2 regions of the Frankia sp. CeTa3Moorea genome follow, and region 1 is predicted to be linked to the other one. Evidence: riboswitches for the same ligand, from Rfam matches in the RefSeq annotation. Region 1 holds a riboswitch; the other holds the start of a gene.
The links. A riboswitch is a leader RNA that binds a small molecule or an ion and turns the genes downstream of it on or off. The one in region 1 is predicted to bind cobalamin.

Region 1 (3,215 bases):
CGGGAGGTGACGGTCTTCGTCTTCGTGTAGAAACGGATCGAGTCCGGCCCGTGCTGGTTCAGGTCGCCGAATCCGGAACGCTTCCAGCCGCCGAACGTGTGGTATGCGATGGGCACCGGGATGGGCACGTTCACGCCGACCATTCCGGTGTTCACCCGGTGGGTGAAGTCCCGGGCGGTGTCCCCATCCCTGGTGAAGATCGCCACGCCGTTGCCGTACTCGTGCTCGTTCGGCAGCCGCAGCGCCTCCTCGTAGTCGGCGGCGCGCACGACCGAGAGCACCGGGCCGAAGATCTCCTCCCGGTAGATCCGCATCGCCGGGGTGACGTGGTCGAACAGCGACGCGCCGAGGTAGAAGCCCTGCTCGTGCTCGGTGCCCGCGAGCGGGTTGCCGCTGCCGTCGACGACCAGGCTCGCGCCCTCCTCGACGCCGGAGCTGAGGTAGTCGCGGACCCGGGCCACGGCCGCGGGGGTGACCAGCGGGCCGATCTCGGTGGCGTCGTCCAGCGCCGGCCCGATCCGCAGCGCCGTGACCCGCGCGGCGAGCCGCTCGACCAGGGCGTCCGCCGTCGCCTCGCCCACCGGGACGGCGACCGAGATCGCCATGCAGCGCTCGCCAGCCGACCCGTAGCCGGCGCCGACCAGGGACTCCACCGCGTGGTCGAGGTCCGCGTCCGGCATGACGACCATGTGGTTCTTCGCCCCGCCGAAGCACTGCGCCCGCTTGCCGTGCGCGGCGGCGGTGGCGTAGACGTACTGGGCGATGTCGGACGACCCGACGAAGCCGACCGCCTCGACCCGGGGGTCCGTCAGCAGCGCGTCCACGGCCTCCTTGTCGCCGTTGACGACGTTGAACACGCCCGGCGGCAGGCCGGCGTCCAGGAACAGCTCCGCCAGCCGCAGCGGCACCGAGGGGTCACGCTCCGACGGCTTGAGCACGAATGCGTTACCGCAGGCCAGCGCCGGTGCCGCCTTCCAGAGCGGGATCATCGCAGGGAAGTTGAACGGGGTGATCCCGGCGACGACCCCGAGGGGCTGGCGCATCGAGTACACGTCGATGCCGGTGCCGGCCGCGTCCGAGTACTCGCCCTTGAGCAGGTGCGGGATGCCGGTGGCGAACTCGACCACCTCCAGGCCGCGCTCGATGTCGCCGTGCGCGTCGGCCACCGTCTTGCCGTGCTCTGCGGCGAGCAGCCGGGCGAGCGAGTCCTGCTCGGCCCGGACCAGTTCGAGGAAGCGCGCCAGCACCCTGGCCCGGCGCTGGGGGTTGAGCCGGGCCCAGCCGGGCTGGGCGTCGGCCGCCGCCGCGACGGCGTCGGCCACCTCTGCGCGCGACGCCAGTGGTACCCGCGCCTGCTCCCGCCCGGTACTCGGGTCGTAGACGGCACCGAAACGACCCGAGGTGCCCGGGACCGGCTTTCCGCCGACGTGATGCGTGAGTTCTCGCATGAGAAATTTCGCCTGACCTTCCGAAAGTGCGCAGCCTGCATCGCCCCGGCGGCCGCGGCGCGCCGGGAGAAGGATGTGAAGAAAGAAGGAGTGCGAAAGCCGCCGGGAATCAGTCGAAATGTCGCCGGGCGGCTCGGAAGGGGGCATGAAAAAGCAGGGCTGACATGCGTTCCGACTCCATCCTCGTGGAAGTACACGGTCGCCCACGGCCGGTATCCTGGCTCCCGGATCGGCGCGGACTCCTGCCTTCCCGGCACGCGGCCAGTGGCATCACGGGAGTCCGGCTCCCCGGTCACAGTGGCGGGACCGCGCCGGATTCACACCGGCTTCCCTGACACCATGGACCTTGGTAGGGGACCATAAAGTAGGACACCATACTATGTCCAGTAGTCGCGGCCCGTGTCGGTGTGACGTCGATCCGTGGCAGCCGTGTCCCCGGGCTCCGCCCGCCCGGCCGCCGGAGCGGGGGCTGGCCCGAGGCGGGAAGGACCGCCGGCGGCTCGGGCCGGTCCTGACCGCCGGTGTGCTCGTCGTCGCGGCGATGGCCGATCTGTGCCTCTTGCCCGGTTGGGCTCCGGTCGCGTAGCGTGGCGTTGCCGTGGTGTTCGGGAAGCCGGTGTGATGCCGGCGCGGCCCTCGCCACTGTGATCGGGAAGTCTCGGGTCTGGTCCGCGGTGCGGCGGAAGTCACTGGGCGTGTTCGCCTGGGAAGGCTGACCTGGAGGCGTCGACCCGTCAGCCAGGAGACCGGCCACGGCATCGAGTGACCCATCCACGAGGTGCTGGAGAGGCGGTCCGCGTGAGCGTGCCTGCTTGTGCTGAGTCTGATCCCGCGCTTTCGGCAGCCGCTGCCGACGCGCCCGCGCGGCCGTCGCGACGCCGCCGGCCCGGCCGGCCGCGTCGCCGGACCGCCGTCGCTGCGGTGCTGGCCGGCGTGCTGGCGATGGTCTCGCTGGCGGCCTGCGGGGACGACGACGGTGACGAGGCCGGTGGCTCCGCAGCCCTCGACGCGCGCGGGTGCGTGACGTCGTTCAACGCCGAGACCGACTACTTCCCGGTGAAGTCGACGTTCGAGGCGGCCAAGAACGTCACGCTGACCTACCACAACAGCTACCAGGTACTCACGGTCAAGGAGCCGTACCCGGACGGCAAGCCGGAGTCGTACGTGCTGGTGCGCTGCGGCGCGCCGGCACCGGAGCTGACCGGAGACCTCGCCGCCGCCCCGCAGATCGAGGTGCCGATCACCAGCCTCTACTCCGGGTCGACGACCCACCTACCGCTGCTGGTCGACCTGGACGCGGTCGACGTCCTCACCGGGGTCTCCAGCGCCAGCCTGGTCTCCAGCCCTGAGGTGCGCGAGCAGATCGACGCCGGCAAGGTCGTCGAGTACGCCCCGAACTACCAGATCGACGTGGAGAAGGTGGTCAGCGCCGCCCCCGACGTCCTGATGACCGACGGGACGGACTCGCCCGAGTACGCGACGATCCGCAAGGCGGGCGTGACGGTCGTCGCCAACGCCGAATGGCTGGAGGGCGACCCGCTCGGCCGGGCCGAGTGGATCAAGGTGATGGCGGCGCTCACCGGCGACGAGGAGCAGGCCGCCAAGGTCTTCGGCCAGATCCAGACCGACTACTCCGCCATCGCGGACAAGGCGACCGCCGCCGGGGTCACCCCGGTGAAGGTGCTGCCCGGCTCGATGTACGAGGGCACCTGGTACATGCCGTCCGGCGGCAGCTACGTCGGCAAGCTGCTGTCGGACGCGGGCGCG
Region 2 (3,215 bases), on a different contig from region 1:
GGCGCCTCACCTACAAGATCGACGCCTACGATCGGCTCGCGAAGGCGACCCGTAGCCACACGCCGGTCCTGATCTGGACGACGACCCTGCGCCGCGAAGCCCGCCTCCGCGAGGTCCTCGCGGAGGCGCTGCGCAACCTGGACGACCCAGTACGGGTGCCGGTCGCGACGACGGCCGCGGACCTCGCCGAACCCGACCAGCACCTCGACGCCACCCTGACCCGCTGGCTGCCCCTGACCCGGGCCGGTACCGGTCGCCTCAGCCTGGGCCAGCTGGTCAGCCTCTGGCCTAACTCCGCCAAGCCCTTGACCGACAGCTCCCCAGCCGACAGTGACCTCGGCCGTCCGAGACGACTCCACCCACCCCAGCCGATGCCACCCGCGGGGCCTGATCACCAGCAGCTCGCGGCCTAACCGCAGCCCCGCATGGCCCCGAGGGGTCCTGCTACCCGGGTACCGCGCCCGGTGGCAGGACCCCTCGGCTTGAACGGGCATGGCTGCCGCGACCGGCGGGTCGGTTGAGGCGGGTCTCCGCCCGCCGGGTGCTGCGGCGAGACCGCCGCCGCGTTGGACCGCGCTGGGCAGGCTGGCCCCGTCGGCGCGGGCGAGGATGCCGGCGACCAGGCCGACGATGATGGAGATCGTCGTGCCGAGGGCGACGACGAGTGCCCGGGTGAGGGCTGGGTTGGCGGTCACGTCTGCTCCAGTTCACACGCCCCGCTCCCCTGGCTGACGAGACGCTGAACGGACGCAGCGTGAAACAACCCTGCTCGATCCCCGGGGTTGCCGCAGCCCGATGGCCCATAGGCGCGTGCTGTGGCTTCGGCCCGGAGCGGCCAGGGGAGGACGCGCCGGACATGGGAAGCCCGAGTTCGGTGACTGGCAATATTGGCAGCCGCCGCGGCGATCAGTCTACCGGCTCCGGTCCGGCACGGGGTGGGCGCCGTGGCCCGCGATCATGACTGTCCTCAGTCAGGTGGCATGGATGATCGCCAGCGACTTGTGCGGCTCGTGTCGTTTGTGGCGTGGGCCGGTGAGCCCGGTTCGAACATGTGCGGCCTGCGGTTCGCCAGCACCGAGGACGAGCAGCCATGGGGCCTGTCCTGGCGCGGCGTGGGCCGTGGGTCTCGAACGGGGCGAGGTCCTGCCCAAGCCCGAAGGCGATGAGGTCCGGGCCGTGCTGTGGCGGCTGAGGTTCTGGTTCACGGTGGCGGTACAGGACGCTCGGCAAGTTCCGCTCGGAGATACCCCGGACGGCGAGGTGTCGGGCGCGACACAACATGTGGGTTATTTGCAGTCGTGTGATTCTTATATGTAGCGTGTGCCGCGCACTGGTTCGGCCGCCCTGCCCTGGGCCGGTCGTCGTAAGAGGGAACCCGGTGGGAGTCCGGGGCTGCCCCGCAGCGGTGAGTGGGAACGACCGCCGTCAGGAGCACTGGGCGCTATGGCGCCTGGGAAGCGACGGTCAGTAGGTTCACCGGCGTCACGACGCGCCGGTGGGTGCCCGCGAGTCCGAAGACCTGCCAGCGTGCCGCGCGCGACATGCGCGTGGCGGTCCGACGGCCCCGAGGGAGGGCCGGGATCGCCGTGCCGGGCTTGGACCGGGCACGGGCAGCTCGCCGGTCGCCAGAGGGCCTCGGCGTGGCGGGTGGTGATCGTTCGGCCACCGAGCCACGCGCCGTCGCCGTCGGTCGTCGATGCCCGGGTCCGTCGCCATTCGGGCCGGCGCGCCTACCTCCTCCTTGCTCGCCGTCGGTGCCAGCCGTCCGACGACCTGTGCGAGGAGTGCCGTTGACCGTCACCGAACCTTCCCCCGTTGTCCCGCGGGCCGCCGGTATGTCCGGGTCTGGTGGCCGCACGATGCGCGTCCGTCATCGTGACGGCGCGTTGGAGCCCGTGGACGTGACGAGGATCGTCGCCGCGGTCGCGCGGTGGGCGGACGACCTGGATCAGGTGGATCCGTTGCGGGTCGCGACCCGGACGATTGGCGGGCTCTACGACGGCGCGACGACCGAGGAGCTCGACCGGTTGTCGGTGCAGACCGCCGCCGATCTGATCGGTGAGGAGCCGCAGTACTCCCGGCTGGCCGCCCGGCTGCTGGTCGCGCTGATCGCCGACGAGGTCGCCGGTCAGGGGATCGGCTCGTTCAGCTCGGGCATCGCGCGGGGCCACGAGCTGGGTCTGATCGGGGCGGGCACGGCCGAGTTCGTCGCCCGGCACGCTGGCGAGCTCGACGCGCTCGTCGACCCGGCTGGCGACCTCGGGTTCGAGTTCTTCGGGATGCGGACGGTGCACGACCGCTACCTGCTGCGCCATCCGCGCACCCGGCTGGTGGTGGAGACGCCGCAGCACTGGCTGCTGCGGGTCGCCTGCGGGCTGGCGCACGACGTCGCCGAGGCGGCGGAGCTGTACCGGCTGATGGCGTCGCTGGCCTACCTGCCGAGTTCGCCAACGTTGTTCAACTCCGGGACGGCGCACTCGCAGATGTCGAGCTGCTACCTGGTCGACTCGCCGCGCGACGAGCTGGAGTCGATCTACGAGCGGTACGGCCAGGTCGCCCGGCTGTCGAAGTTCGCCGGCGGCATCGGCATCGGTTTCTCCCGGGTGCGCTCGCGGGGCGCGCTGATCCGCGGCACGAACGGCCGGTCGAACGGCATCGTGCCTTTCCTGCGGACCCTCGACGCCTCGGTCGCGGCGGTCAACCAGGGTGGGCGGCGCAAGGGCGCGGCCTGTGTGTACCTGGAGACGTGGCATCCCGACATCGAGGAGTTCCTCGAGCTGCGGGACAACACCGGTGAGGACGCCCGGCGCACCCACAACCTGAATCTGGCGCACTGGATCCCGGACGAGTTCATGCGCCGGGTGCAGGCCGACGGGGTGTGGTCGCTGATGGATCCGGACGCGGTGCCGGAGCTGCCCGACCTGTGGGGTGAGGAGTTCGACCTGGCCTACCGGGCCGCCGAGGCCGCCGGCCGCTATGTCCGCCAGCTGCCCGCCCGTGATCTGTACGCGCGGATGATGCGGACGCTGGCGCAGACCGGCAACGGCTGGATGACGTTCAAGGACGCCGCGAACCGGACCGGCAACCAGACCGCCGAGCTGGGCAACGTCATCCACCTGTCGAACCTGTGCACCGAGATCCTCGAAGTCTCCAGCGATGACGAGATCGCGGTGTGCAACCTCGGCTCGGTCAACCTCGCCCGCCACCTCCTGCCC

Region 2: linked by a shared signal. The riboswitch ahead of AC08OV_RS18840 (ribonucleoside-diphosphate reductase subunit alpha) and the one ahead of AC08OV_RS12135 (CoA-acylating methylmalonate-semialdehyde dehydrogenase) in region 1 are both predicted to bind cobalamin.

What each region holds. Positions count from the first base shown of each region.
Region 1 is NZ_CDXDOR010000056.1:7,835-11,049, forward strand. It holds gene AC08OV_RS12135 (CoA-acylating methylmalonate-semialdehyde dehydrogenase) at 1-1,448, opposite strand, end outside; cobalamin riboswitch at 1,639-1,825, opposite strand; cobalamin riboswitch at 2,031-2,217, shown strand; gene AC08OV_RS12140 (ABC transporter substrate-binding protein) at 2,247-3,215, shown strand, end outside.
Region 2 is NZ_CDXDOR010000127.1:9,653-12,867, reverse strand. It holds gene AC08OV_RS18845 (replication-relaxation family protein) at 1-413, shown strand, start outside; cobalamin riboswitch at 1,315-1,541, shown strand; gene AC08OV_RS18840 (ribonucleoside-diphosphate reductase subunit alpha) at 1,791-3,215, shown strand, end outside.